4 regions of the Fructobacillus evanidus genome follow, and region 1 is predicted to be linked to each of the others. Evidence: riboswitches for the same ligand, from Rfam matches in the RefSeq annotation. Region 1 holds a riboswitch; each other region holds the start of a gene.

What was found. Region 1 has a riboswitch for thiamine pyrophosphate ahead of thiW (energy coupling factor transporter S component ThiW). Riboswitches for the same ligand answer to the same signal wherever they lie in the genome.
Region 2: another riboswitch for thiamine pyrophosphate. It lies ahead of AABI08_RS02745 (TenA family protein); the one in region 1 lies ahead of thiW (energy coupling factor transporter S component ThiW).
Region 3: another riboswitch for thiamine pyrophosphate. It lies ahead of AABI08_RS02395 (3-oxoacyl-ACP reductase); the one in region 1 lies ahead of thiW (energy coupling factor transporter S component ThiW).
Region 4: another riboswitch for thiamine pyrophosphate. It lies ahead of AABI08_RS02695 (ECF transporter S component); the one in region 1 lies ahead of thiW (energy coupling factor transporter S component ThiW).

What each region holds. Positions count from the first base shown of each region.
Region 1 is NZ_CAUZLM010000022.1:27-3,370, forward strand. It holds partial or broken gene AABI08_RS08495 (IS30 family transposase) at 1-78, shown strand, start outside; gene AABI08_RS08355 (2-keto-4-pentenoate hydratase) at 548-1,369, shown strand; TPP riboswitch at 1,569-1,674, shown strand; gene thiW (energy coupling factor transporter S component ThiW) at 1,952-2,458, shown strand; gene AABI08_RS08365 (HAD family hydrolase) at 2,519-2,965, shown strand; gene AABI08_RS08370 (thiamine-binding protein) at 2,962-3,261, shown strand.
Region 2 is NZ_CAUZLM010000003.1:50,323-59,246, reverse strand. It holds gene AABI08_RS02770 (iron-containing alcohol dehydrogenase) at 1-913, opposite strand, end outside; gene AABI08_RS02765 (tautomerase family protein) at 1,156-1,548, opposite strand; gene thiM (hydroxyethylthiazole kinase) at 1,783-2,574, opposite strand; gene thiE (thiamine phosphate synthase) at 2,571-3,218, opposite strand; gene thiD (bifunctional hydroxymethylpyrimidine kinase/phosphomethylpyrimidine kinase) at 3,231-4,046, opposite strand; gene AABI08_RS02745 (TenA family protein) at 4,043-4,699, opposite strand; TPP riboswitch at 4,846-4,934, opposite strand; gene AABI08_RS02740 (MarR family winged helix-turn-helix transcriptional regulator) at 5,066-5,524, shown strand; gene AABI08_RS02735 (PH domain-containing protein) at 5,711-6,973, opposite strand; gene AABI08_RS02730 (PH domain-containing protein) at 6,894-7,292, opposite strand; gene AABI08_RS02725 (PH domain-containing protein) at 7,282-7,755, opposite strand; gene AABI08_RS02720 (pyrroline-5-carboxylate reductase family protein) at 7,846-8,607, opposite strand; gene AABI08_RS02715 (amino acid permease) at 8,757-8,924, opposite strand, start outside.
Region 3 is NZ_CAUZLM010000002.1:210,825-219,748, reverse strand. It holds gene AABI08_RS02445 (ABC transporter permease) at 1-171, opposite strand, end outside; gene AABI08_RS02440 (ABC transporter ATP-binding protein) at 164-1,060, opposite strand; tRNA gene AABI08_RS02435 (tRNA-Glu) at 1,435-1,506, shown strand; gene AABI08_RS02430 (hypothetical protein) at 1,705-1,890, opposite strand; gene AABI08_RS02425 (hypothetical protein) at 2,068-2,502, opposite strand; gene AABI08_RS02420 (helix-turn-helix transcriptional regulator) at 2,495-2,710, opposite strand; gene AABI08_RS02415 (MFS transporter) at 3,292-4,854, shown strand; gene AABI08_RS02410 (NINE protein) at 5,060-5,329, shown strand; gene AABI08_RS02405 (hypothetical protein) at 5,463-5,591, opposite strand; gene AABI08_RS02400 (hypothetical protein) at 5,622-5,771, opposite strand; TPP riboswitch at 5,969-6,058, shown strand; gene AABI08_RS02395 (3-oxoacyl-ACP reductase) at 6,159-6,911, shown strand; gene AABI08_RS02390 (hypothetical protein) at 7,080-7,832, shown strand; gene AABI08_RS02385 (hypothetical protein) at 8,032-8,595, shown strand; gene AABI08_RS02380 (hypothetical protein) at 8,673-8,924, shown strand, end outside.
Region 4 is NZ_CAUZLM010000003.1:39,441-48,364, reverse strand. It holds gene AABI08_RS02710 (LysR family transcriptional regulator) at 1-193, shown strand, start outside; gene AABI08_RS02705 (energy-coupling factor transporter transmembrane component T family protein) at 261-929, opposite strand; gene AABI08_RS02700 (ATP-binding cassette domain-containing protein) at 926-2,335, opposite strand; gene AABI08_RS02695 (ECF transporter S component) at 2,348-2,905, opposite strand; TPP riboswitch at 2,986-3,076, opposite strand; gene AABI08_RS02690 (FAD-dependent oxidoreductase) at 3,185-4,525, opposite strand; gene AABI08_RS02685 (MerR family transcriptional regulator) at 4,732-5,109, opposite strand; gene AABI08_RS02680 (alpha/beta hydrolase) at 5,330-6,187, opposite strand; gene AABI08_RS02675 (alcohol dehydrogenase catalytic domain-containing protein) at 6,241-7,272, opposite strand; gene AABI08_RS02670 (HU family DNA-binding protein) at 7,620-7,895, opposite strand; gene der (ribosome biogenesis GTPase Der) at 8,110-8,924, opposite strand, start outside.

The sequences.
Region 1 (3,344 bases):
AACAAGCGGCCCATGAAATTACATCATTATCAAACACCATTGGAAGTTTTTACGGATGCGTTCGAATTAAACTTGTAATCTGCCTTTAAAATGAAGCCGAGGGGAAACCCTTGGTTTTTATTTAAATTAAAAATAAATGATAAAAGTGTTGACATTCGCTCATAAAGTTGTAAACTACGAATCAACAGATAGAAAAGACAAGCAATAATAAGAACTGTCTGAGTGAGAAAATGATTAGAGAGCGCCTGTTTGGTGAAAGGGCGTCGTTTTCAAACTCAAAGACGATCATTCTTTAGCTAGTGGGCTGAATAAAGTAAGCCTCGCTCGGTTGGTACCGTTATCAAACCGGCGTATCGCCTTTTTGGCCGTACGTTTGAGGTTGGACTTTGCCGTTCAACAAATTAAGGTGGTACCGTGCGTAAGCGCCCTTAACAACGATTTTTTCGTGGTTAAGGGCGCTTTTTATCTGCTGATTTTTTAGAAAAGGAGGGCACCGTGAAGTTTCGTACCGTCGTGAGCTGTTTGTATACTGAAAGGAGCATGAAATATGACAATGACTGAATTGAAGACCAAGGTGAAGGTAGTACCAGCAAAGCAAGAGGACAAATTGGCGCAGGCCCTCTATCATGCTTATCAAGAACGTCAACCACTTGAGATGACGGAATGGGAGAAGGTTGTCAGTGATGATCAAACTGCCTATGCAGTGCAAGACCAATTGATGGAATTGAAAAATCAGCCACTTGGGGGTTACAAGGTCAGTTTGACTAGCCAAGAAACGCAAGATATGTTCGATTCAAACGAACCGTTGTATGGGGCTCAAGTACAGAATCATTTTGTTCAGTCACCAGCCAATCTTTCGTTGAAGAGCGATTTATTGGACCCATTGGCAGAAGTGGAATTGGTCTTCAAGGCCAAGGAAGACTTGCAAGTTACCGATTCTTTGGAAGATTTGCGTCGTAAAACGACTGTAGCAGCTGGTGTGGAAGTGCCCGATGCCCGGTTTACGGACTGGTTCCCATCGTTGAGCAAGTACTTAGTCATGGCAGATGCAGCGGTTGGCGGTTTTGTGGTTTACGGACCAGAACGAGAAAGTACCTCTTTGACCGTTGCTGAATTTGAGGATGTGAAGGCCCATTTGGCCCATAATGGCGAAGTGGTCGCTGAAGGAACTTCAGCCGAAGTTTTGGGTAATCCACTTAAATCGTTGCAATGGCTAGTTAAAAAATTGGCAGCGCAAGGTAAGACCTTGCATGCGGGGGAACGAGTTTCCTCAGGAACTTTCCTATTGCCCCCACATCTAACTGAAGGAACTTGGACAGCTAGCTTTAACCATGATTTTGCAGACGTCGTGGTGGAAGTTAGCAAATAAGCAAACAATTTTGAAATATCAGACAGAATAGTTGTCTTTTTCCGTTAAAATGAGTATAATCATTTCCGTTGGGCAATGAGGGTTGCCATCATGTTGGTCATCCTCATTGTTCAGTCACCCATTTTAGCGGTTCCAAATTGTTTGTTTCAGTAAACAACAATTGGCCGTTCCAATAAATTGGGCGGCCTTTTATTTTGAATAAAATCGATCGGGGAGTTTGTGTAACAGACTGAGAGGATGGTAAACCATTGACCCGAACACCTGAACCGGATAATGCCGGCGGAGGAAATCGTATCACTTTTGTAATCGAGGACTCCGTTTTGGGGTGCTCGATTTTTTCTTTTCAATCAGAAAGGAGTGGTAGTGAATAATTCACGGTGATTTTACCGTGACGGGATGAAGGGGAGCGCCTTGATCCTGAAAAAACAGCGATGGGAAGCCGTGTTCCGGCGTGAGAGGAGACCAATTAGTCTCGACCGAACTTTCTACTAGACAGGGTCTGCCTGGCTGGTTTCACCGCAAAAGTGGGAAAGGAGCGCTGTTTTTTCGCTACCCCACTGATTTTAAAAGGAGCGTTTTCAAATGAAGACACAGAAAAAATTATCAACGAAGAAGATGCTAGTGACGGCCTTGTTGGCTGCTTTGGCCTATGTTTTAAATAGTTTTGTCTATTTTCCGGCAATGGCACCCTTTCAACACTTCGTTGATGTCTTGGCCGCCGTTTTGGTGGGGCCGTGGTATGGCTTTGCTAGTGCCTTGATTTGTGGTATTTTGCGAATGATGTCAGGTCGAACGATTCAAGCCGTGACGGGCGCTATTTTTGGCCCCGTCCTCGGTGGTTTGATTTACCGTAAAACCCACAACCTTTACCTGGTTTTCCTTGGTGAAGTGATTGGAACAGGTATTTTAGGGGCGCTGACTTCCTATCCATTGATGAAGATTTTCTATGGCTTGGACGTCCACAAGTGGTATTATTTTGTGCCATATTACACACCAGCTGCCCTTGTGGGTGCTGGAATGGGATTGGCAGTGGTTCTGATTTTTCAGAAAACGGGACTGCTTAAGCGGATGCACGCGAGCTTGGACTAAATAACAACGGTAAAATCAGGACGGCATTGGGAACAGGTCTGGTAAGAGGAGAGTGAGATCTTGGCGCAGGAAATGCGAGTTTTGATGGACCGACACTATCGAAATGATGTTCCACTTAAGGCTGGCGTGTATGCATACTTACAAAACGCATACCAATCTGGTCACAAAATCGTCCTGGCAACCGCTAGTAGCTCGGCGTTGGCCAAAGACTGTCTACGTCGCCTGAAACTGCTGCCGTTTTTTGACTTTGTTTTTTCCTGTGAAGATGTTGGGCAGGATAAAACGCAACCCACAATCCATCAAGTTGCTGCACAATATTTTGGCCAGCAGCCGAATAAGATTGCAGTCTACGAGGATGCACTGTATGCGGCTTCAACTGCAAAGAGGGCGGGTTTTCATGTGATTGGGGTCTATGACCATCAGTCAAAGAAAGAATGGACTGATTTACAAAATTTAGCAGATGAAACGATTGATTTTGCGACTGTAGTAAAAGGAGAAAACAAATGAGTGCAAGTGTAGCAATTCAGGTCTTACCAGCGGCCGAAAATGACCAAGAATTGTGTCGGATGGTCGATGAGGTGATTGCTTATATTCAGAGTACTGGCTTACGTTATGAAGTTGGTCCCTTTGAAACAACGATTGAAGGCGATGATTACAACCAGTTGATGGACATCGTCAAAGAGTGTCAGCATGTGGCTGTTCGGGCGGGGGCCAAGAAGGCTTCAGCCTATATCAAGGTCGCCTATCAGCCCGATGGTGAAATTTTAACGATTGATCAAAAAATCGGTAAGTACCAAAAATAAAAAAGTCAGACCTTTGTGATATGAACCCCAAAATTAGGACATGTCATTGAGCGGCCTTGAGGACTGACGCCCGATATTCAATC
Region 2 (8,924 bases), on a different contig from region 1:
AAGGCTTTGTTTCGTCTGAATAGATAAAGTCTAACCAGTGTGGTGTCAAAATGCCCAGGCCAACACCGTGAGTGATGTCATAATAGGCTGACAATTCGTGTTCAATTGGGTGCACCGACCATGAATTGACATTCCCAGTCCGTGGCAAGCCGTTCAAGGCCATCGTTGAGGCCCACATCAAATTAGCGCGAGCATCGTAGTTATCAGGTTCACGCAAGGCAACCGGCGCCCACTTAACCACAGTGCGCATAATTCCTTCGATCAAGCCATTGCGAACGTCGTTTTCATAACCCTTTTGGTCAAAGTATTGTTCCGTCAAGTGACTGAAAATATCAATTGATCCGGCAGCCGTTTGCCACTTTGAAACCGAGAAAGTCAAACTGGGGTCCAAGAAGGAAACGGCCGGTGTATTGGGACCACCGGTTCCCAACTTTTGCTTCGTTTCCGGATTAGAAATCACGGAACCAGTGTTCATCTCCGTTCCAGTTGCCGCCAACGTTAAAATATCGACAACGGGCAACTGGCCGATGGCAAAGCGCTTCTTGGAATCCAAAACCAAGTCCCAAGGGTCGCCTTCATAGAATTTGGCAGAAGCGATTACCTTCGAAGCATCGATCACGGATCCGCCACCAACAGCTAAGATGACATCGATATCGTTATCCTTGACTAATTTTTGCCCTTCTCGTACTGAGGCAATCTTTGGATTAGGCTCAATCCCAGACAATTCTGTCACATCCAAACCTGCAAGCGCCTTAATCACGCGTTCATACAGACCTGATTTTTTAATTGAACCACCACCGTAGGTTACGAGCACCTTTTGACCAAATTGGGCAATGGCAGCCTGCAATTCAGTGTCCAAGCGATCTTTCCCGAAACGAATATCGGTTGTGTTCTTAAATGTAAAATTTTCCATTTTTGACAGAACTCCTTTTTAAACATACAAGCAGACCATTTGTAATTTTCAATGGCCTGTTCGTTCCACTTAAACCTCTTGAAAGGTTTGTCCATCTATTTTAGAAGAACAATCTCCATCTGTCAATTTTCAATAGACCATTTGGATTTATCACGGTGGCTACGGGAAATTGACCGGCCGTTAACAATGACTGATTTTAACAAAAAAGCTCGCTAACACTAAGTGCTAGCGAGCTAATTTTATTAAAGGTCACCGTTCAAGAAATGATTCTTTCCCTCACCAAATGACCAGTCTTCAGCATGGTTGCTGACAAAGGAGATAATGACATCTTCCTGGCGAACACCGGCCTTGTCGGCCAAGACCGCCACCAATGACTTCGTGAATTCCTTCTTGGCCTTCACTGGACGTGGCGTTGACAATACTGTAAAGAACAAAACCTTTTCTGAACGGTCATAGCCAAGACCAACATCTTGAAAATTAATTTCATAATCTTCGTGTTGTGTCACGATTTGGAAACGGTCACGATCAGGTAGTGATAACGTTTCCTTGGCAACGTCGAAAGACAGTTGCATGATATTCTTAATTTCTGCGGGTTCGTACTGACCCTTAATCAAGTCAATTTTCATTAATGGCATGCGCATTTCTCCTCATGTGGCTTTGCTAATAGACTAATCCTAGCATAAAAGCCTGATAGGCACAATCACGAGTGTAATAAACACTGACACAGCGTGCTACGACGCTGACGGGCAGTTTTGTGACTGGACCACCTAGTCCGGCAACCAACTGACACAGCATGCTAACGCGCTAAGATGGATTACACATTAGCTCATTTCTACTGGAGGAGCGACCAGCAGCCAAAGCCACAATCATCACTTGACTTGGTGCAGGCTGATTTGTTCTTGGAGCTTTTCATCCGTTAAGTTGCCCAACTGGTCGAGCATCTTGTTCAAGAAATCAGCAGGGCCGGCAACCCCCTCTGCCACCGCCAACTCACCGGCAACGGGCAGTGCAGCGGCCGCATAGGCCAAATCAGCCAAATCCATGCTTTGACTAGCAAAGGCGCCCAACAAGCCGTCCAACGCATCCCCCATGCCAACATTGGTTGCCAATTGGCTAGCCGAATTATCAATCTGGTAGACCGTCTGACCGTCTGACACTAGGTCATGAACACCAGTTGCGACTACAACGGCACCAAGCTTTTGAGCAGCCTTCTGGACAATTTCAACTGGATCAGCCGTACCGCTACCGGCATCGATGCCATGGCTTTCCCATTCGACTTCAGCCAGAGTCGCTACCTCACCGAGGTTTCCACGCACGATGCTCACCTTAACGGATTCCAAGAGTTCCTTGGCCCGCTTTGACCGCAATGGCGTTGCCCCAACAGCAACGGGATCGAAGACAACGGGAAGGCCCAATTCGTTGGCTGTCTTCCCACTATTAATCATCACCTTTTGTGAATTTTCAGAAGTTGAACCCAAATTCAAGGTCACGGCGTTGGCAATTTTCGTCAAATCAGCGGCATCCAGCGGATCTTCGAGCATGATTGGTGAAGCACCAATATAGGCGATGGCATTGGCCACCAATTGGGGGGTAACGCTATTGGCCACGTTCAAGACGATGGGTTGGTTCTTGCGAACGGCAGTTAAGATTGTTTGACTCATTTTGTCACTCCTCGTAATTTCTGAACACTTCGTTGAATATCATCGCTAGCGGTAATAGCCGAAATCACGGCAACACCCGCAATCGGCAGCTCCGCCAATTCCTGGCAGTTCTCTTCATGGATACCACCAATGGCCACAACCGATAGCGGGCTCTTGGATGCAACCGCCAAAACGCCTTCTGGCCCAATAGCCTCTTTGACCTTTTCCTTACTGGTCGTTGCAAAAGCCGGCCCAACGCCCAAGTAGTCAACGACTGCCAAATCAGCTTCACTGGCAGCTAGCTCTTTTAGATCATGGACGGATAAACCAAGTAGTAAATCAGGTGCCACCTCATGGATGGCTCGCACCGGTGTGTCACCCTGACCAACATGCAGGCCATCCGCCTGAATGGCCAGTGCCAAAGGCAGGTCATCATCGACATACAAAGGCACATTGGCTTCTTTGGTAATGCTTCTGATTTTCTGGCCCAGCGCCACCTTTTCCGCCTGGTTCAACTTTGAGTGGTCCTTTTCGCGGTACTGGACAGCCGTTACGCCGGCGTCACAGGCCTCTTGAACGACGCGAATCACTTCGTTTGGATCGTCGTTGACGTTTTGGCTACCCACAACGAGATAAACCGTTAATGATGCAGGATCAAAATTCATTATCTTTCCCTCTTAATCTTCTGGATTCGGCCACTGGCCATGGTTCAAAGGACCATGACCGTGACCGATAACTAGTGGCTGACCAATAATGGCATTCATATAGCGGTGGCCCTTTTCAATTGCTTCTCGCAGGGAATCACCTTGGGCCAAAAAGGACGTAATCGCAGCCGAGAGGGTGTCCCCCGTCCCGTGCTTGCTTGACGTTTCAACCTTTTTTCCTTCCAACCAAAAGCCTTCTTCGTTTTCTAATAAGACATAATCATAAATGACTGGGCCTTCCCCATGGCCACCCTTGACGATGACATTTGGAACACCCAACGCTTGAATCTTTTGACCGGCAGTAACCATGTCGTCGCGGTTACTGATTTTCATATCGGCTAAAAGTTCGGCTTCGGGAAGGTTTGGTGTCACCAGCGTTGCTAATGGCAACAGATGATTTTTCAAGGCCGAAATGCCGGCTGGGTCAAGCAAGGTGGCCCCGCCCTTGGCGACCATCACGGGGTCGACCACAAAATTCTTTTGTTGGTAGTGTCGAATATTTTTCGCCACCTGGAGGACGCGAGCTTCGTCAAAGAGTGCCCCCGTCTTGGCTGCACGGACATCAAAGTCAGCCATCACCGAGGCAAACTGTTGGTCAATCACGGCTAAATCAGTTGGATAAGCACCCTGCACACCCAGTGTATTTTGTGCGGTTAACCCGGCTACCACGACCGTCGAATAAGTCTTGCATGCCTGCATGGTCTTAATATCGGCCTGCATGCCGGCGCCACCACCAGAATCAGACCCCGCAATGGTCAATGCTGTCGGATATTGGTTTGGATCAATCATTTTGTTGCCTCCATTCCCTGCAGGAAGAATTGATTTTCATACTTCGTTGATTGGATAAAAGCAGCCAAGGCCTCTTCTTGCACTTCGGGACTAACTTGTTCGGCCGTCTGATTAACCAAAGCCAACATTGGTCGCGTCAAGCCCTTATCAATCCCCCGGTAATAGCCAACCCATGGCATAAAGGGATTATCCGGCTTGATGAGGCCATCACGAATCAACAAATCAGCCAAGTAGGCATAGTCATAGGGACAAGCAGCCAAGGCAACCAAACCGATAAACGGATCCTTTTCAACTGATTTGACCATATGGTTGACGTACTGGTCAGTGACCATTGAATTTGGATACTTGCCCTCTTGGATACTCTTATCGTCAGTTTGAGCCAAATCCAACAAAATCTTATGAGCAGTGTATTCGCGATGATCGTCGACCACTTCGGCATCAATTGTTTGCCCGGTCAATGTCTGGCAGACCTGCTCATACAATGGCAAATAATGACCCAGGTAACGATAATCTTGCTGAACATAGTAGAGCAGTGCCTTTGGATGAACCTCCCCAGCAATCATTGCTTGAATAAAGGGATTAGCATAAAAATCAGCCTTGTGTTCTTCCATCACTTGCATAAAGCGGTCGGAAAACGGCAGCGTTTTTGTCATTTTTTTCTCCTCAATCATCAACTTTATTTTGGCGGACTGTGGCGTTGGCAGTCACCTTTTTGAACATAATAAAAAGCCCTCAGCCTGAGCTGAGGACTTCTGGCCTGCTAACAATTGCCGAAAATGGGCAAAGGCATCAGGATTTAAATCCGTTTTTCGAAGTTTCCTGCGACCGTGCTAGCGGCATCAGGTTCAATGGGTATAATCTCAGCTCAGGGCACCCCAACTTTATTTATCACACAAGCAGTATAGCACGGAAATTAGAACCCGTGTGAAAAACTTCGTCGTACGGACTTGCCACCTGCCGTGAAATCAGTTATATTATAAGTATACTTATCAATCAGCACTAACACCAAGGAGGTTCCCATGAGCCCTGTCAAAACTGCTTCACTTTCTCGCTACATGGATTCGACCAATCAGAAATTCTTCAACTTATATACTGATTGGTTCCGCCAAATGAAATACCGTCTCCGTGAACTTGACTTGACCCACCCCCAATTTCAAATTCTGGCTACTGTCCATGGCCTCAGTTTACAAAATACCGAGATTACTCAAATCATGGTGGCCAAGGCAGCAGACGTTGATGCCATGACTGCTTCAGCTATTATTACCAAACTTAGTCGCGAAGATCTTTTAGACCGCTACCCCGGTAAGAAGAATCCGCGTTCAAAAGCCCTCTCATTAACCCAGGCTGGTGAGGAAAAATTGCAACAGGCCTTAGACATCGTCAATCAATTTGACCAAGATCTGTGGAGCCAATTTGACGCCTCTTTGCCAGAAAGCATTGATCAGGCTCAGGCAGTCGTCAAAACCCACCACTACTAAAATCGTCCAAGTAAATCAACACCAATTGAAAAGAGCCGAAAATACATGATTGTATTCTCGACTCTTTTTTCTTTTACCAAAAAAATCAGTGCCATTATATCATTTAATTGGACCGGAGCCACCTACAATCAAACACGACAGTCCAAGCCACTTTTTATTCACTGATTTCTGCAACGAATGTGCGTTTTAGCCAAGCGATTGGTACCAATCAAAGATGGTCTGCACCTCCTCCATTGGCAAGTAACGGACGGTCAACACCTTCGTACTGGTATCAGTTCGGACCACCACGGCAAGGTGGGCTCGCTGATTGCGACGGGCCAGCCACCAACTTTGCTTAATTGAAAGCGACTGAATCTTATCCCAGGCCATATAGGTGGTGATGGTTTCGTAATTCTTCGCCGTTTTTAAAACAAGGATCTGTCCGTTAACCACTTGAGCGGTTGTCGCCTTTCCTTTATACACACCGGCACCGGCAACAAAGGCCAAGACAAGCAAAACCAGCACAACGACTAACAACCACCGTTGAAAGACATAGATGATGGCAAGCCCAAATGGTAACGTCCAAAAGAGACCATTACGAATCATTGTCAAAATTTGATAAGTCGACCCACTAGTCTTTTGTACTGGTCGATTAGGAAAATTAGGCAGCCACTGTGACAAGTACTGGTCAACAACTCCTGATTTTACCATTGGAATCAAGGTTGGTACGTTTTTAGAAACCTTATCTTCGCCATTTTCATCGGTAATCAACCGCGTTTTAACGGTCGCTAAGCCCAATAACTGTCGGAAAATATTTTGACGAATCTCAACGGTTTGCATCCTGTTAATCGACAAATGCATAGTTTGTCGTTCAAAAAGTCCCCGAGAGATTGTCAAATGACCAGCATCATGATGAACTTCAAAACCAAAATACAGGATCACCGTTCGCAGCACGTTAAAAGCAACCACAATCAGGACAAACAAAACCACCAGCAAGACCATTACTAGGGCGCCCAGGCCCAGAACATGGTTAGTAAACTCCTGCTCAAGCCAACGGCTGACTACCCCTTGTTGATCTAAGTGGGCAACCCCGCCAACAAAAATAAAAAATTGAAAGATGACTTCCGGCGTCGTCACGGCATAGGTAATCAGAGAAAAAATTGAGGCCCGGTAGGAGTCATCAGATTGTCTACTAGAACCATTTGACCGCAATGAGCTTGTTCGAGTGGCGGTTGCTTGGTCATTTTCAAACTCAAGCGGCTGCCTCTGCGGGGTTTCCTCGGCGGCTGACAAATCTGGCTCCTGTGTCACTGGCCCTTCTTTTTGTGCCTGAACTTGTGCCCGCTCAATCAAGGCAACCAGATTGGTCGTTTCATCCTGTCGCTTTTGCTCAAGGACCAGCGCTACCCACGTTGGCACAACGGAGAGGGAAATCTGATTTTTCTTGGCCCCCTTCCCCCCCGGAGTCAACAGCAATGTCCTCCAAATGAAACGGTTGCAGGAAAAACCATTGCTTTCGATGAATATTTTGAATTTTGTGGTAGGGCAAGTGGCGGACCTGACGTTCCAACACGCCCGACCGGTAAATCAGTTCAGTCTCCGTGAGTTCATAGGTCTTCATCCAGAAACTTAAAATCGACCAAACCACCATAGCCAAGAAAAGCAAGGCCCACTCCCACCAAGCAAAGTGGAAAAAGAACAGAATAGCTAAGGCAAAGGCCACCATGTTTTTCAACTGCCGGTAAAAATCCAAAACAAAAGCAAGGGGATGTAAGTGCTTAGCCTTCATGTCGGGCCTCCCTGGCCAACGTCATGACCCTATCCTTAAACTTTTCGGCCTCCTCCTCCGTTAAAGCCTCAATTTGATGACCGGAGCCACCCGTCAAAATATGCACCTGTTGTAATTTAAACACCCGTAAAATCGGTCCCTGGTCCAAATCGACGTTCTGCACCCGGGCAATTGGAATCGCAGTATGAGTCCGGAAGAAGAAGCCCTTTTTAATTTCGACATTCGTTCCGTTAACCATAAAATGGTAAAAAGCATAGCGGTAACGGACTAATAAGATCCCGCCGACAAACCAGAGCACAATGGCCAAAAAGAGACCCCAGATTGCCCAAATTGGTAGATAAAACTTCAAAAAATGTTGTAAAGCCCAATTTCCAGCAAAGTAAATGGCTAAAATTACGATGGCGCCAATGACTTCCATGATGTACCAGACTTTTTTGATTGCTTCCGGCAGTGCTTGCATCATTCTCTCCCTCTCTCATAAAAAAATGGGGCTAAGAAGCGGTTTCGCTCCTTGGTCCCAAGTTGATTTCAATCACTTAAAAGCTCAAGGCTTTTAATCACCAGCTGCTGCCAAGATAGCGGCATGCACTGCCCCGCGGAAGCCATGCTGATCTAGAGCTAAGACGCCCTTAATCGTTGTACCCCCAGGCGATGTAATCTGCCCCTTCAAGTCACCAGCGGACAAATCAGACTGTTGCGCCAATTGTGCCGTCCCCGCTACCACTGAGGCCACCATCTGCCCCGCTTGCTTGCGATCCATCCCCTTGGCTACGGCAGCGTCTTCCATAGCATCCATCAAGACATCGATAAAGGCTGGTGAGCAACCGCCGATAGTTCCGGCAATGGCTAATTGGTCTTCTTTCACCACCAAGACATCCCCCAGCGACTCCAAAACAGCATGGACCACCTGGTCATTTTGACCGGTAACGGATTCATCAGCAGCCAAAGCAATCGTGCCGGCCTGAACCGCAACTGGGATATTTGGAATAAAGGTCGTGACCGGGTTGTTTGGCGCTGCCGCCCGTAAATCAGCGTTTTGCACGCTGGCAGCCGCAGAAAGGACAATGACCTTGTCAGAAAGACCGGCGGCAACAATTTTTGCCAAAACTGCCGTTACCAATTTGGCTGGCACCGTCAACATCAACACATCAAAGTCTGACTGCACCAGGTCCTCATACGTGCTCACCACTGAAATCTGCAAGGCATCCGCCTTTTTGGCATTTGATGAGTACCCCAAAACCGTGTGTCCACCTAATTTTAGTCCTTGAACAAGGGCTGTTCCCATGTGTCCAAGACCGACAACTGCAATTTTCATAAATCCTACTCCTTTAATCACGCTTGTCCTCATTTTATCACAGTTCTAAGCTCGCCTTTTAATAAATCAGTCGACTCTCTTAGCCAATCAAAAATGCCCCGCCCCTGTTCAAACAAGGACGAGGCACAAGCTGATTTTCATGCTTCAGCTTAATTTTTCTTAAATTTGAAGAAGGCAATCGTGGTCAACAGCACCATCCACAGCACAGCCAATAAAGTCGTTACCGTCGTGGCCGGTGTAACCAACAGGATGACGAAAATCAAAGCCAAAAAGGCAATCGTCAAATAATTGCTAAAGGGCGACAATGGTAATTGGAA
Region 3 (8,924 bases), on a different contig from region 1:
GATGATAGCTACCTTTGCTGGTTGGTCGTTTGAGAAGTAACTAATACCAAAGCCAAGGAGGGCTGCAGCAGCGATTAAAAGAATCGGTGAAATTATTAACCACCAGAAAGATTTTTTCTTGAGGCGGGTGAGATAAGTATGCTTGGCAACTAGGAGTGTGGGATTAGTCATTGGTGCTGACCTCCGTTTTAAAGATTTCGGCCAGGGTTGGTGGCTGTTGTGAGAAGGCGGGGATGTAGCCATTGCTGGTTACCGCCTCAAAAATTTGTCGTCCAGCTGCTTCATAGGCAAGTGTCAGCATATAGCCGCTATCTTTGGGCTCGGCGTGAATGACCCCGGCCATCGCCAGGTAGTCTGATTTCGTCAAATGAGGGGCCTCAACATAGAGGCGGGTCCGGCCAAAGGACTCACGAATGGCCTGAACGGGCCCCTGAAGGACGGTTCGACCTTTTTTGAGCATCAGTAATTGATCCGAGATTTGGCTAACGTTGTCCATATTATGCGATGAAAAAATAATCATGGCACCGCGGGCTTTGAGACGCTTAATTTCGTCCATAAAAATGGCAGCATTGACGGGATCTAAGCCTGAGAAGGGCTCATCAAGGATGATAAATTCTGGCTCAAAAATCAGCGCCATAATCATTTGAATTTTCTGGGCATTCCCCTTTGATAGGGACTGAACCAAGTCACTGGGCTCGCCGACGACTTGTAAGCGGTCCATCCAGTCTCTAAGGGCAGCCTTAGCGGCCTTCTTCTCCATACCGTGAAGTTGGGCCAGGTAGACGACCTGTTCTTCAACTGTCTGCTTTTGATAGAGACCACGTTCTTCGGGTAAGAAGCCTATTTTCCTACGTAAATTGTCGTCGATTGGGTGGTTATCCCAGGCAATGGTGCCATCATCTGCCTGGATAAAGTCCAAAATCATCCGAAAAGTCGTGGTTTTGCCGGCACCATTTTGTCCGATTAGTCCGAGAACTTCACCTGGTTGGAGGGTAAAGGAGAGGTCGGAAACGGCTTGGTGGCTGCCGAATGCTTTTGATAGGTGGGAAATGGTAATCATGATATGCTCCTAACATACATGAGTCAAATGGATGAAGAGAGTTTGATGCTTGTGTTGACTAATGATGTTTGTCCGCCGCTTGAGGGACAGCTATTTATTAGTTAGCGCAAAAAAATCAGAATTCATCATTTGCTCGAATACCCTCATTATCTCACAGTTTGTCTCTGGGTTCGAACCTGATGAAGGCGAGCGTTGAAGATGGTTAAAATGGGTATTGCGTGCGGGCTGACATGCCGGCTAGACTTATAAACAACTAGAAGGAATGATTATTCTTTCTGTCAGCATTTATAATAGTTAACTTAATTAGAAAGAACAAAAAAACTAATTGACTAGTAGTCAATAATCTAGTAAACTATTTAAGTATTGTTGACCATGGCCCCATGGTCAAGTGGTTAAGACGTCGCGTTCTCAGCGCGGAATCGAGGGTTCGACTCCCTCTGGGGCTATAACGAAGAAAAAAGGCATTCCGAAGGGATGTCTTTTTTCTATCTCTTATCGATTGTAGTGTTGCCACAGACCGTCATCACTTATTAAAGTCGCTCAACCATGCGATTTGGCTATTTTTTGTGCATAATGGATTTGGCATAAAACTTGATATAAAAAGTTTTATTTCTTATTGAGGTTAAAAAAGAGCCAGTAATGATTTAGCTTATATAGATAGCATTTATAAGCAGGATAATAGCGCCTAAAATAAAAATCAAAGAGCCCCAGATAAGTTGGGAAATTACACTTCTGTCGCCGAAGTAAAGCCTTAATAGAGGTGCAATGCTACCAAAAATAAGAATAATAATACCAATAAATACGAGTGCTAATCCAATAATTGCGAACATGTTTTTCTCCTTTAAAATTTAAAATAAGTTTTTGAAGCGGACAAGCCCCATAGTGGGATTTTTTAGTTTTTCTTATTGTATCGTAATGCTATTAATTCTTGTCCATCGTTTTTATTCATTTTTTCTGAGGCTATAAATGTTTTTCTTTTGGTGACAGTCGGTGGACCTTTTCGGTTCTTATTGATCGTAACGATTCCAAAGAAAATAGTATTGGATGTTTGGTAAAAAGAGTGCTAATGTGCACCAAGCGGTCGCCAAAAAGATTTTAAATTCTGAAGTAACGCTGTCCGAGAAGACGTTGGCGAGGACTCCAAAACCGAATCCGATAATCAGATAATAGGAAACAAAGATTTTGCTGTGGACCTTGAAAGCAATGTTCTTTTCCCGTTCATCTTCAATGAAATAAAAAGGATCATACTGATTAGTCACCTTTATACCATATTTTTTTGGTAAATATAGGCTTGGGTAGGCTGAAATGATAAGAGCAAGTAACAGAAGTAAATAGGCTTGTGACCACTGCAAGAAAGTACCAAGTAATCCTGCCACTAAAATTGTGTGCCAGATAAGGTTAATCAAAAAGGTAAAGCGAATAATCTTTTGCGTCTTAGTCATTTTCTTTCTCCTGCGTCTGTTCGTGAATGAATAATTCTTGCACCGTCGTCTGTAAAATTGCGGCTAAATTAAAGGCAAGTTCTAATGAAGGGTCGTACTTGTTGTTTTCAATGGCATTGATTGTTTGCCGAGTAACATGGGTGAGCTGGGCTAATTCATCTTGTGATAGTTTTAGTGCTTTTCGTCGATTGTGAATGTGATTTTCCATCTTATGCTCCATTTATGTAAAAAGTATTTTACAAAGATAGTAAAACATATTTTACATTTCGTGTCCAGCCAACTTGACTAACTATGAGAGTGATTGAGAAAAATAAATTTAGTGAGCTACTTAGTTTTTACATTCTCACTCAAATAAATTTTAAAAAACTTGTCAAATGACACTTTTTTCGTTAAACTATAAATCTAGTCGATAAATCTTATTTATTGACGTAATCAGAAAAAGGCTTTAGCTTATGTATGATTTGTTGAATGAGCTGTTTTTAGCGAATGCTAGAAACACATTCAGAAATCATCTTTTTTTTTGCTTTCATTTCGATAAAAGCAATCAGGAGATGAAACTTGTTCGGTTGATTTTTAATAAATTAGCCGTCGGATTCATTTGTTAAAGCAATATGAAAGTGAAAAGGCCGCAAAAAATTTACTTTCGAAAATGATTACGTGAATACGAATTGGAGTAGTTGGGCTGCTCTAATAATAAGATTTATTCAACAAATCATCATGAAGTGATTCATTGTTAATGACATTAGCCGTTCTGATTACTTGTTACTTGTATCGGAAAGGAATTACAAAATGAGTAATACAGTAAAAAGTAATTCAAGGAAATGGTGGGCATTATTTGCCCTATCCTTGGGTGTCTTTATGAGTTTGTTAGACGTAACCATTGTGAATGTTGCTTTGCCAATTATGGCTGAAAGTTTTCAGACCAACTTTAGCAACGTTCAATGGGTGATTAGTGCCTATACAATTTCTTATGCGGTGGTCATCTTGATTGTTGCAAAATTAGGTGATATGTATGGCCGTAAACGAATCTATTTAATTAGTATGGTGATTTTCGTGTTGGCTTCAGCCATTAATGGCTTAGCACCATCACTACTGATTTTAAATATTGGTCGAGTGATTCAAGCATTTGGTGGCGCAGGCTTAATGAGTTTAGCGCTAGCATTGGTTGCTTCCTTGTTTGATGGAAAAGAACGGGGGATGGCCTTAGGTATTTTAGGATCGGTGATGGGCATTTCAACCGTTTCAGGTCCTTTAATTGGTGGTATTTTATCAGAATCGTTTGGCTGGCCATCAATCTTTTATGTGAACATTCCAATTGGTATATTGGCGGGAATTTTAGTTTATTTCACAACAAAGGAGACGCCTAAGTATGGTGAAGGTCAGAAAATTGATTTTTGGGGAATGATCTTATCATCGACAGCCATTTTTTCTGCTGTTTATGGGTTAATCCAAAAGGAAAATCACGCCCAATTATCGTGGCTTAATCCACAGATTGCCTTTTGGTTAATGGCGGCTGTTGTGCTGTTAGTACTATTTATCATCGTTGAATCTAGAATCGAAAAGCCGATGATGGCTTTATCTCTGTTCAAAAATAAAAATTTTGTTGGTTCTATTATTGTTGCCTTTGCCTTGGGATCAGGCGTTTATGCGATGCAAATTTTCATCACATCAATGATGGAAAATGCGCTGTCATATGCAGCCTTTGAAACCGGGTTACGTCAGGTACCGATGACGATTTGGAGTTTGATTTTAGGGCCAGTTGCCGGCTACTTAACTAACAAGTTTTCAAATCGTCGGACCATTGCGATTAATTTATTAGTGGGTGCTGTCGGTCTACTACTCTTTGCTAATGCCATGACAACTCAGCTTTCATATCAGGAACTGATTTTGCCATTGATTTTGCTGGGAGTATCAAACGGGCTTGTCAATCCATTATTGAATAATGCAGCACTAGCGGATGCAAAACCGGATGAAATTGGCATGGTGTCTGGCTTAGTCAATGTCTTTATGCAGTTAGGAACATCATTTGGGGTCGTAATCCTAGGATTGTCTCAGAGTAAGGCATATGACAGTCATCTGCATACCTTCTTCAATTCGCTTGATGTCCACTTAGCAAGCATTGAAAAGATCAAAAATCAGTTATTGGCAGAAGGACCTTTTTCAAGTCATGGCATAATCTCACAAGATATAAAAGCGCCAATGGCTATTGTGAGTGATCTTCGGCATGCGACTTCGCAAGCATTTTACGCAGGAATGAACAGTGTGATGTTGGTTTCGGCGTCTATTTTGACGGTTGCCGCCGTCCTAGCATTTTTCTTGTTAAAAGATGGCCAAGCTGCTAAAAATAAGTAGTTGTTATTCATCTTAATTTGAGCCTCAGAATGTTGATAATATTCTGGGGCTTTTCTTATGTCTATTTCCCGTTATGCTGTGTGGCTGATTTATGAAAACATCGTATTCAAAACGACATCCTCTCTGTAAATAAAGTAAAATAAATGATAGAATTGTAGTTGGATATTCTCAATCAGATTACTTGAAACATAAGGAGAAAAAATATATGGATACTGTATATGACGGCAATGCAAAAATTAACACTGTGAACAAGCATGTTTTTGTTTGGGTTTGCAACTTTTTGGTTGGTGGCTTTGGTGTTGATCGCTTTATTCGGGGACAAATCGGTTTAGGTTTGTTCAAGCTTTTCATCGGTTCATGGATTACTTTGGGCATTTGGCCCTTTGTTGATTTTGTGATTGCGCTTGTAAAAGCTTATGGATCAAACAACCATAGCAATGAATTAACATTTATTAATGGTCGTTACGCTAACTAAGAGTTACTTTTTCAAGGAAGATAACTGACTGACACTACTAATAAAACCCAGCGTTATTGAACGGTGGGCTTTATTTTTTATTTGATGTTGTTAAAGCAGGCCAATTCAATACTGATTTGGTATTAGTAGTAATTTAGCCTAGCAGGGCAACGTACCCAACCATGCTCAGCACGGCAATGATGCCGATAATAATGAACCATGGGCGTGTGTAGAGCGTGTCTCGTGGTTGTTGATCTTCGTTTTCTTTGTTTTTATCGTTCATCAGGTTATTTTCCTTTCATACAAAATCAGATTACTTATATAGAATAATGGCGCGATAGGTGAGTGACCAAGGTGAAATCGACAGCACTTCGTAGTCTTGGGCTTCTAGATTGCTGATAGCGGCATTTAAATTTTGTTCAAAGCCTCTAGAGGTGCTCGCACTAATGACTTTTGTTTTCATAGGTTCCCCTCCGTTCTTTCAATCAACTCTCTATCCCCATTGTAAGTAAAGCGATTCATTTTTCAATGATGAGAGCTGATTTTTTATGAAATTTAAAGGATTTGGGCTGGCATATCAGTCATTATTAAGCCGTTAAATGTTTGATTTTAAAATCAGTCTAAAATATGGTTGATGGCTGATTTCATATGGTAAAATATAAGCAACGCTAGGGGCGTCGATTTGACTGAGAAGAACCCTTTGAACCTGAACTAGTTAGTACTAGCGGAGGAAAGTGTCATTGCTAATGATTTTTTAGTGGTGCTTTCTATCTAGAAAGCACCTTTTTATTTGCAGCAAACGGCATAAGGTCAGTCACTGAGATGCCTTTCTAAAAGGAAAGGTAGAGGAATGTCGAAAACAGTTTTGATTACGGGAAGTAGCCGAGGCCTGGGAGCAGAAATTTCACGCACTTTCGCGAAAGATGGATTCCAAGTGGTGATTAATTATTATCACAGTCAAGAGAAGGCCGAAGAATTGGTAGCAGAAATTGGACAGGACCGCGCTATGGCTATTCAAGCTGATGTCCGGAATCGGGCCGAGGTTGATCAAATGGTGCAACAAGCCGTTGCTAAATTTGGTTCACTTGACACGGTTGTGAACAACGCCCTCATCAATTTTAAATTTGATCCCGTGGCACAGAAGCTCTTTAAGGATTTGACTTGGGATTCTTATCAGGAGCAAATCGATGGTACATTGAAGGGAGCCTTTAATGTGACGCAAAGTGCTTTACCACAAATGATGGCGCAAAAAGCTGGTCAAGTGGTTAATATCGGGACTAATTTATTCCAAAATCCCGTTGTGGCTTACCATGAATACACCACGGCCAAGGCTGCCATGATTGGTTTTACCCGCAATTTGGCAGTTGAATTGGGCGAATTTGGCATCAACGTCAATATGGTTTCGGGTGGTCTTTTGCAGACAACGGATGCTAGTGCGGTCACAACACCGGAAGTGTTCGACTACATCAAGCAAACAACGCCGTTGCGAAAAGTGACGGAACCAAGTGATGTTGCCAAGGCTGTCCTCTTTCTCGGTAGTGATCAGGGTCGGGGACTGACGGCACAAAACGTGACGGTTGACGGCGGTTTGACAATGAACTAATTTGAACAAATTTGGCAATGTCCAAGACGGGCATTGTTTTTTATTTGGCAAAATGAAAACAAAGTGTAATAGATTAATTAGAATCATTAGCGTTAAAATCAGGAGTAAATGTTACTGTTGGCAGACTGCTGGCCATCAAATAACAGTTTTTAGAGAGAAGGCATAACGATGGTTATTATTGGTTTGATTGCAATTGTGCTGATTGGCATTTGGTTTTCTTTTTGGCTTTCGATGAAAATTATCGAAATGCTGCCATATCTGATTTTGCTTTATATTGCCCTGAACATTTTGAACTTTGTTTTGGATCACAAGACGGGAATTTTATTGACTGTTCTGGTAATTGCGGCGATTCTGATTTTTGGCTGGATCTATGGTTCGCGGCACTCAGATGATGAAGCTGATGTGGAGCAGGTAGGTGATGATCATACTGCAGAAATTAGCCCAACAGTAATCGACACTGCGCATGATGAAACCCCAATGGAACCAATTGCCATTACTCAGTCAGTTGAACTGACACCGGCTGAACGGCGTGACCAAGCTTGGCAAAATTTTCAAGAAAATCATCCGTTAAACCTGGGGGATGGTCTGTTTATTGATACAAAAAATGAACAAATGTTTCTTGATTTAGGTGATGCCGAGGAGCGGGGACGGAAATACTTGCTAGAAAATTTTTCTGCCGTGCAGGAATACAAGATTCGAGAAGAAACGGCGGAAACTAAGGTGATTGGCGTTCATTTTACGGATATGGGCCGGTACAACTTTGCTGATATTGAATTAAGTAAGGCTACCAATGATGTTTTGGGGACTAGCCCAGCCGACTATTTTGAAGGCATTTTAGCGCAACAAGTTTCATCTCTGCATCCGGATGTTAGTTCTCTCCAGAGTGATGATCAGCCAGGAATTGCGGGGACGAGTGACTAATTGACGTGCGCTTTATTTTGATGGGCGAACATAAGTTCAATAAATTGTTATCAGAATGATAGACAAACTGACAACAAGAGAGTTAAACTAATGGAGTTAGTTACCGGCCTTGTTTAAAATAGCCGGCACAAATCTATTAGGTCCAGTTGAACATCAGGTCTATAAAGGTCCTGATTTTTGATTGTTTGGGAGAGTTAGAATGTTTTTCTTGGTTTCATTGACTATTATTGGTTTGCTTCTTTTGACTGCAATTGTGAAGGGACACCATTTAGCGCAACGCCGTCGAGTTCTTCGGGCAGTGTTACACCATGAGGTTAACCAAGCGTTGGCTGAACAAAACCAAATGGCTGATGATTCTTTTGATTTTGATGTTCATACACCAAAAGAGGTTCATGACTATCTAAAGAAGCAATTCGAGGATGAAAATGCTTTAAACCTTGGTGACGGCCTCTTTATCGACGTGAAGACGGAGTATCTGTTTTACGATTTGGACCATGCTGATGCTGACGGCAACCTTTACTTTTTTGAGAACTTTGATGAAATCGAGCACTACAAGGTCGTAGAAGAGACTAAAGACACCAAGACTATTGCAGCAAACTTTTTAGATTTTGATGATGGTGATTTTGTTCATACGACTTTAAGCCGGCGGGAAAACCCCGTGATTGGAACAAGTCCAGCCGATTACTTTGAAAAATTGTTGAAGAAATGCGTGAAGCAAAATCGACAGGCCTACCAGGATTACTTGGTGAGCCAGGTGCGATAACGGTGTTATTATATCCCCGCTTAATCTATTCACGTTACAATAAAGTTACGATTAGTATATTGAACGAGGTATAAAACGTGTTCTTATTATTTGGCTTAATATTAGTGATTTGGGGGATTGTTTCACTCTTCCGGTTCACTTTAAATGTATTTTCATACTTTTTAATTTTAGTTGGTATTTTGTTAGTGTTGAGTTTCTTCCTACATCACTGGATCTTTTCATTGATTATCGCGGCAGTGATCGTTTACATTGTCCGTAGTGGTAAGCGTCGGGTTGTTGACGAACGGCCGGATACAGGTTTTGGTCGTCGCGATATTAGCGATGAGGCG
Region 4 (8,924 bases), on a different contig from region 1:
GGTCGAGGCCGGTTTGGGTTGGGGGATTTTGCCGGACTTAGCGCTCACAAAACTTTCCGGCGAAGTCGAAGCCTACCCCTTTCAGCACGCCTATTACCGCCACCTCGGTTTAGTGATTAACCCATCCTCGGCTAAGGACCCCTTTGTAAAAGCCATGCAAAAAGAAATCCTTTCCTACTTGAAAAAGAGCTAAAAAAACGACCAATTCGTCAATAAAACGAATTGGTCGTTTTTTAATCGTCAGCTTATCGCCTTCCCCGTTAATAGCGAGAAAAGAACAAGATTACTTGCAATGCAATCAAAATCAAAACAATTAATACCCAGCCTGATTTTGCCATTGGATAATCCCGGTAGGCTGAACGTGAGGCTCCTTCCTGGAAACCATGTGAAGTCATGGCCATAGCTAGGTTTTTGGACCACTTAATGGCATGAACCAGAGCCTTGAAATACAGCGTTGGCTGCCACCACCGTAACACTTCACCACGCATCATCCCCGCCGCTTGAATCGACGAGAAAGCCTGCTTAAACCGTGGCATAAAGTTTAGCGCGCCCAAAATCCCATAGGTAAAGGTTGCCGACATCTTCAGATTTTGGCGTAGAGAGGCTAATAGGACGTAGGGCGTCATCCCCATCGTCAGCCAGGCGCCAATAAAGATAAAGACGAGGACTCGACTCCCCATCACCAAACCAAAATGCAGATTTTCCGCTGTTGTTCCCTGGCCATAAAGGTAAAAGGACCAGAACGAACCCAAAACCGGAATGATGGCGATGGCCACGTAGAGACCGATTTTCTTGAGGGGCTGACGCCGAATTAGCAATAGCAAGAAGGCAACCGAAAAGAGGACAACGTTTAGCGTTACTGATTTGGTCAAAGAAATTTCCAACGAAATTGCCAAAGCCAAGACCATGCGTTGTGTGGCGTTCATCATACGAGCACCTCCTCTTGATAGGCCATCGCCGTTTGCTCATAGCGCAAGTGGCGATCAACAATGTTGACCAGGTCCCTTGTTTGGTGAGAAACAACCAAAATGGTCAGTCCGAGTGCCTGTTGGCAGGTCTGAATCAGATTCAATACGACCGCCACCGACTGTTCATCCAAGCCTGCCAGCGGTTCATCTAAGAAGAGTACTTGTGGCGCCATAATCAGCATCAATAACAGTTGAAGTTTCTTCTGCTGCCCACCCGAAAGCGTGTAGACCGACCGGTCACCCAAACCCGTTAAGTGCAGGTCAGACAACCACTGGTCCAAAACCTCTTTCGTCCAGAAATCAGCGTGATGACTCTTGGCCATCACTTGGTCAAGCTCCTCGTCGACCGTAATGTTTAAGAACTGGTCGGAGGCTGATTGGAACAGCAGACCGACCTGGCCAAAGTAGAGACGCGGCTTCCAGGCGTGGACTTCTTGTTCCTGGTAGGTTAAAGAACCCTCATAGCGGTGCAGTCGTGCCAACGTCTTTAAAACGGAAGACTTGCCGACACCATTTGGTCCTGTCAGCAAGGTGATACCCTTGGCAAAGATTTGCAAGATATCCTGGTCTAAGACCAACCGTTCCCCGTTTTGGATTCGCAGGTTATCCAAGCGATAGGCGGTCTCCTCTACCTGGTCACTTTCGGCGACCGGTTTCAACACCACTGTCTGCTTTTGATAATCATATTGGCTCCAGTCGTTTTCAGGAACCAGCACCAGGGACTTCTCTTTGAGCTGATAAAACTGACTGATTTTATCGAAGTACCCAGCTGAGTCATGGTCGGAAACAAGGATACCGTAGCCCTCTTGGCTAAGCTGTTTAAGCAAAGCCTGGAGGTCTTCCCGCGATTGACTATCGACGGCAGCAAAGGGTTCATCTAGCAGCAGGTAGTCGGCCCCCAGGGCCAACACTTCCGCCAAGGCAACCTTTTGCATTTCCCCACCGGATAAAGTCACAAAGGACCGGTCGACAAAATCCGTCAAACCAACCTTTTCCAGTGCCCAGGCCGTCTTTTGATCAATTTCTTCCTTGCCCAATTCGAGGTTTTCCAGTGCAAAAATGAATTCTTCCCGCACCGTTGGCATAGCAAACTGGTCATCGGGGTTTTGAAAGAGCAAAGCCACGCGCTTGGCCCTTTCATTCGCCTTCAGTGTGGCAATTGCCGTTTGGTCAATTTCGATTTCACCACTGACCTGGCCACCGTATTGAGGGTAAAGACCCGCTAAGGCCTTTAGTAGGGTTGATTTTCCTGACCCGGAAGGCCCCATTAAGAGGGTCAGGGTCTTTTTTTCAAGCGTTAAATTTAGATTATCAATGATGGCTTGATCACGATAAGCCACCGTGAGGTTTCTGGCAGTTATTGCCATTTTTTGTCCTCCTTATTCGTGGGACAACAACTTTGATCGATCCAACAACTTGGCAATCAAGTGTACCAAAACACCTGAGAAGAAGAAGATTGATAGGTAACGAACGATGAACAAAGCAATTAACAAGCCGAACTTGTAGTGAATGTAACCTGATTTAAAGAGGTCCCAGCCAAAGGTGACGACTGTTCCAGTCAAGGTTGACAACCAAAGACCAGCGAACCAGTTCTTATAACCAGTCAAAGCAAATCCAAGTTCAGAACCAATTCCTTGGATAAAACCGGACAAGAGTGTTCCAACACCATAAGAACCACCCAAGAACATTTCACCGGCCGCCCCCAACATTTCACCGATAAAGCCGGCACCGACCTTCTTTAAAATGTAAGAAGCCAATGGTCCGGCCATCATCCATACACCAAGCGTGATTTCATTCGTAAAGGCTTGCAACCCAATCACGGCCAAACCGCTATTAACGATTTGGTAAACCGGATCCATGATCCAGTAAATGACCGAGAAGATAATCCCAATCAAAGCCAGCAAAATCACATTTTGTAGCGTCCACTTTTGTTTCATTATTCTCTCCTTTGCGTCCAGGGGAACAAAAGGCATGAAAAAACCACTCGCCTGGGCAGAGTCCAACACGGGTGGTCATAAAAAACTTGTGTGGATCTTCCTTCGTCGGTCTTAGCCTAACAGGTTCAATGGGTTTAATTCTCAACCAAAATGGTACCCCAGATCGCTATATTCAAATTTACTACCCTATCAGCTTACACTGTCCTTGCTTTTTATGCAAGGGCTTTCAAATAAAAAAGCACTTGGGTTCAATACCCGAGTGCTTGAACAGGCTGATTTTTACTTGTTTGCCTTGGCAACGGCAGCCATGGCAACTGATGAAACATAGTTAACTGGTTGACCGAAGTTTGGCTGGAAGAAGAAGTCCGTCATTGACAATTGATCAATTGTCATGCCGTTTTCAATCGCCAATGAAACCACGTTAGCAGCTTGTGAAATGTCATGCTTTGACAAGAAAGCAGCGCCAACAATGCGGCGAGTACCCTTTTCCCAAGTCAATGATGCCTTAACAGGCGTTGTTGACAACATGAAATCAGGACGGTAATCTTCTGAAATTGTCACAGAATCCGCTTCAACACCCTTACGTGCTGCTGATTGAACAGTCAAACCAGTAGCAGCGTAGGCCATTTCGTACAATTCAACGGCTGATGTTGCTTGTGTTCCTTGGTAAGCCATCGTTGGTTCAACAATGTTCTTACCAACCAAGATTCCTTGACGAACAGCATTGGTTGCCAATGGAATATAGTCATCCTTTTGTGTTGGGTTGTAGAAGACGGTTGCTGAATCACCGGCAGCAAAGACATCCTTCACAGAAGTTTCCATGAACTTGTTAACCTTGATAGCACCGTTTGGCAACATATCAACTTGGTCACGGAACATAGCAGTATTTGGCAAGAAGCCAATACCCAAGATAGCAATATCTGCTTCGTAAGTACCCTTATCAGTCGTTACCTTGATACCATCGGCAGTGTCTTCGAATCCTGAAACCATTTGACCAAGGGCTAATTTAACACCGTGGTCTTCGTAGGCCTTTTGGAAAACAGATGAGAATTCAGGCGCAGTATTGTTTGCCAACACACGGTCCAAACCATCAATCAAAGTCACTTCCTTATTGTTAACTGACAATTGTTCTGCCAATTCGGCACCAATATAACCAGCACCAATCACGATAACGCGCTTGACCTTTTCAGTCACTTCCTTCAAGGCGTTGGCATTATCCCAAGTCTTTGAATCAAAGACCTTGTCAGAATCGATACCAGGAATGCGGGGCTTAATAGCACGTGAACCAGTAGTAATAACAATCTTATCGAAAGTTTCTTCTGACTGGGCACCAGAAACCAAGTCCTTGATGTTCAAAGTCTTTGCTTCCAAGTCTGCAGCTTCAACAAGCGTTTGCATGTGCATTGAAATGCCTTGCTTAGCCATTGAATCTGGCGTTTCATAAAACATCTTGTCAGTTGATGAAACGTTGTCACCAATCCAAAGGGCGATTCCACATGACAAGAAAGAAACTGTTTGATTCTTTTCAAACACGTGTACCTCAGCGTCTGGGTGGTCTGCCTTAATCTGCTTAGCGGCAAACACGCCGGCGTGCGTTGAACCAATTACTGCAACTTTCATTAAAAGTGCCTCCTAATATATAGCTATGTGAAAATTGTAATTAAATTTTACCAATAAAACAACGTTTTGTCAATCGTTTCTCTATCAGTTTTCAAGAAAGTATCAAATAAAACAGAGAGACTTATAGAGTCGTTCTAATTTGGAAAATAATTCGCTTTGGCGACCAAATCAGGCATGTAACTCATTTAATAAAACGAATCTAGCACCTATTCTAAGCGACTCTCCGCTTGGCGCATGTGGCTTTCGTAATGATCAGTTTTATACAGCAAATGGTCATAAGCGGCCTGGATTTCGTTAATGCGCCCCTGCATCTCTTCTGCCTGTTCTAGTAGCAGAGCCTTTCGTGCAGGGATTGTCCGATTGTCATCTTCCAAAACCATGCCCATATATTCACGCAATCGTTCAATTGATACACCTGCGTGGCGCATCGTTTTGGCAAACTTCAATTGATTGATGTTGCGCTCGGTAAAGTCACGCAACTGATTTTCCTTACGGGGCACCGTCATGATAATCCCGATTCGTTCGTAATAGCGAATGGTATCATTTGACAATCCAGTCGCCTTTGCAGCTTCTTTAATATTCATTTTTGCACCTTTCGTACGACAAAAAACAACCCTCGCCCGCTCATTAACCGCTTATCAACATGTACTATCAGTACTCCTAAAGTCGTAAAAAAATAAACTGGGTTAAAGTAAAATCAGAAAGGCCAATCCCCGATATATCATCGGCAACTGGCTATTTCATCCTTAATATTTTACTAGAACTACTAGGTTACAAGTTCGCTTTAACATCATTGAAGTATTTTTATTCCATTAAGAACTGCTTGAGGACCTTATTAACGTCCTGATTTTCATGCAGCTTTGAATGTTGCGCATTTTTACCAGTAAATAACTTTTCTTGATAGGTGCTTGGCTGGCGGACAAAGTACTTCAATGACTTCGACGCGTTATTAGTAACGGTCGAGTCCGATTCCTCCTTACCCATGCTATTGCCATAGATATTCAACACTTTAGTCTGATTATTCTCGTAATATTGCTCCAAACCAGCTAACGCGACTTTGTTAAAATCAGCTTCAGACTGGCTGGCAGGGTCCGCTAAGTTCAAATTCGACTTTGGCCTTGGGCTATCCTTCAAAAAGTTAAAGGGACCAGCAATCGCGATTTGCCGTTTCACAACCGGTAATTGATTACTTTGCTGCACATGATTTTTCAAATAGAAAGCGATGGCCAGATTGCCCATCGAATGGCCAACCAGGTTGACGGATTGAATCCCTTGGTCATGCAAATCCTTCATGATTTTTGTAACCCACTGATTGGTTTTATCAAAATTAGTATTCCGATTATCGTTAAACTGCACCAAAATCAATGGATTTTGGTCACCCTTCTTCACGGTACCGCTAAAACTAACCAGGCCGTTTTTGCTAACCGTCACATTAATCTTACGGTTTGAATACTTTTGCTGAATTAAATACCGACTCATTGTTTGTTCGGCATTTCGGGAAGAACCATAGCCATGAAAGAAGACCGTCGCTTCAGTTGGCTTTGTATTAGAAGTAGGGATAGTTGGCCGAGTCAGCCAAACAGTCAGCCCGACTGCCAGCATCGCCAGTATTGTTGTCGATGCCCCTACAATCGCTATCCTTTTTTTATTCTTTTTCATCATACTCCTTTATAGCCAATTAATTGGCCAGGGGTTTTATGCAGGCCATTAAAAACCTAAAAGACAAGCAGAGACTTAATCGCTTCGCGCTGATCCATCGCCTCATAGGCCTGTTGAATATCCTTCAGCGCAAACTGCTTGGTAAAGACCTGGCCCGGATTGATTTTGCCATCAAGGACCGCCTTCAATAGCAACTCACGGTCATACGTAGTAACCGCAGCGATACCGCCACGCAAACCAATATTCTTCCAGAATAAATTGTTAGTGTTCATCATTGGGTCTTGAGGAATCCCCACACGACCAACGACGGCACCTGGACGGCCAAGTTGAACAGCCGTTGCCACAGCTTGCTCCGAACCAACACATTCAAGAATAGCATCCGCACCGGCAACCGTTAGTGCCATCACCTGGTCAATGCCAGCCTGGTCACGTTCGGCCACAATATCGGTCGCACCAAATGATTTGCCCAGTTCTTGGCGATCTTCATGACACGACATCAAAATAATGCGCTTGGCACCCCTGAGCTTGGCTGCAATCACACCTGAAAGGCCTACGGCACCATCACCCATGACGACCACCGTGTCGCCCTCTTTCACTTCGGCAGTGGCTGCAGCGTGATAACCGGTCGCCATCACATCAGACAACGTCATCAAGGATTTCAGTTGGTCATCGCTATAGTCTGTTGGTTGACCAGGGATTTTAACCAATGCCCAATCCGCATTCTTGAATCCGATATATTCAGCTTGGTAACCAGTTGAACCACCCTTATCAGGGTCAAGGCAGTCACCATCAAAACCTGCTAAGCACGCCTGACAGTGCCCACAGCCGTGGGTAAACGGTGCGATAACAAAATCACCCGGCTGAACGTTTGAAACCGCGCTACCAACCTCCTCAACGATCCCGATGGCTTCATGCCCAACCTGGCTACCACCATCACGCTTTGCAATGCCCCGGTAGAACCAAAGATCAGAGCCACAAACCGATGCTCGTACCGTTTTAATCACGGCATCCTTGGGTCCTTGAATCGTTGGCTTTTCAACCTCCTGCATTTCAACTTGTCCTGGCTTTACAAAAATTGCTGCTTTCATGTTTGTTGATACTCCTTTTCGCTGATTATGAACTTGTCTGCTTTAAAAGTAAAATCAGACGCAGTATAGATAAATTCGTTTTGACAAAACAATGCCATAAATGTGGTCACCGTCCCTTGATGAATTCATCCGTCACTGATAACTCCATCTTATCCCCTGGAGTCCACTCCAAGTCAAGGATATTTTTCGATTTTCTAACAATAAACAATTAAATTGTCCATTTTCCTGTTGCAAAACAGTAGCGTACTGATTTTTCCAATTAGACGTTGCGTTATTGCACCACTCGGCCGTCAAACGCAAACAAAAAAGCACACTCGACTGAGTGTGCTTAATCTGAAAAGGTTCGCTTACTTAACGGCGTCCTTCAATGCCTTACCAGGCTTGAATGCAGGAACCTTTGATGCAGGAATTTGGATTTCTTCCTTAGTTTGTGGGTTACGGCCCTTACGAGCTGCACGTTCACGAACTTCGAAGTTACCAAAACCAATCAATTGAACCTTTTCGCCCTTCTTCAAAGCGTCTTCAATTGATGACAAGACAGCGGCAACTGCCTTGTCTGCATCCTTCTTTGTTAAACCAGTTTTCATTGCGACTGAATCGATCAATTCTTGCTTGTTTGCCATTCCTTTTCTCCTCGCGAATAATTAATTTAGAATATCCGCTAACGTGACAATCGTTAGCAGCTTGGGAACGCTACCGTGGCAACTTCCATAAAGATAGGATAGCACATGTAAATTAAAATGTGTAGGTATAAAGCCCAATTTCATGCGGTAATTGCGGTTTTCCGCACATTTGCAAGTGAATCCTCACCGTACTGGAACTTTCAACGATAAAACGTTACTTACGCTGACGAATAATCAGCTTGATAGGCGTTCCTGAGAAATCAAAAGCTGCTCGAATTTGGTTCTCTAGGAAACGTTGATATGAAAAATGCATCAGTTCAACATCGTTTACAAAAACAACAATCGTTGGTGGCTCGATTGCCACTTGAGTGGCGTAATAAACACGCAAACGACGACCATTATCAGATGGTGCCGGATTCGTTGCCAAAGCATCCATCAAGACGTCGTTCAATGTTGATGATGAAACTCGCTTCTGATGATTCTCATTCACGGCCAAAATCAAATCAGGCAAGCGGTCTAAGCGCTGTCCAGTCTTCGCTGAAACAAAGACGATTGGTGCATAATCCAAAAACTTAAATTCGTCGCGAATCAAGTTCTCAAAATCAGTCATGGTATGCGTATCTTTTTCGATGGCATCCCACTTATTGACGACAATCACCAAAGCTTTTCCGGCCTCATGCGCATAACCCGCAACGTGCTTATCTTGCTCACGAATACCAGTTTCAGCATCCAAGACCATCAAGACCACCTGTGACTCATCAATGGCCTTCATTGCCCGCATGACCGAGTAACGTTCCGTGTTTTCGTAAACCTTACCACGCTTACGAATTCCGGCCGTATCAACCATCACAAACTCATCACCCTCAGGGGTAATAAAACGGGTGTCAATGGCATCACGGGTCGTTCCTTCGATGTTTGAGACAATCATCCGGTCTTCGCCCAAGATGGCGTTAACGATTGATGACTTTCCAACGTTTGGTCGACCAATAATCGAGAACCGGACGGCATCATCGTCTTGTTCTGCGGCTT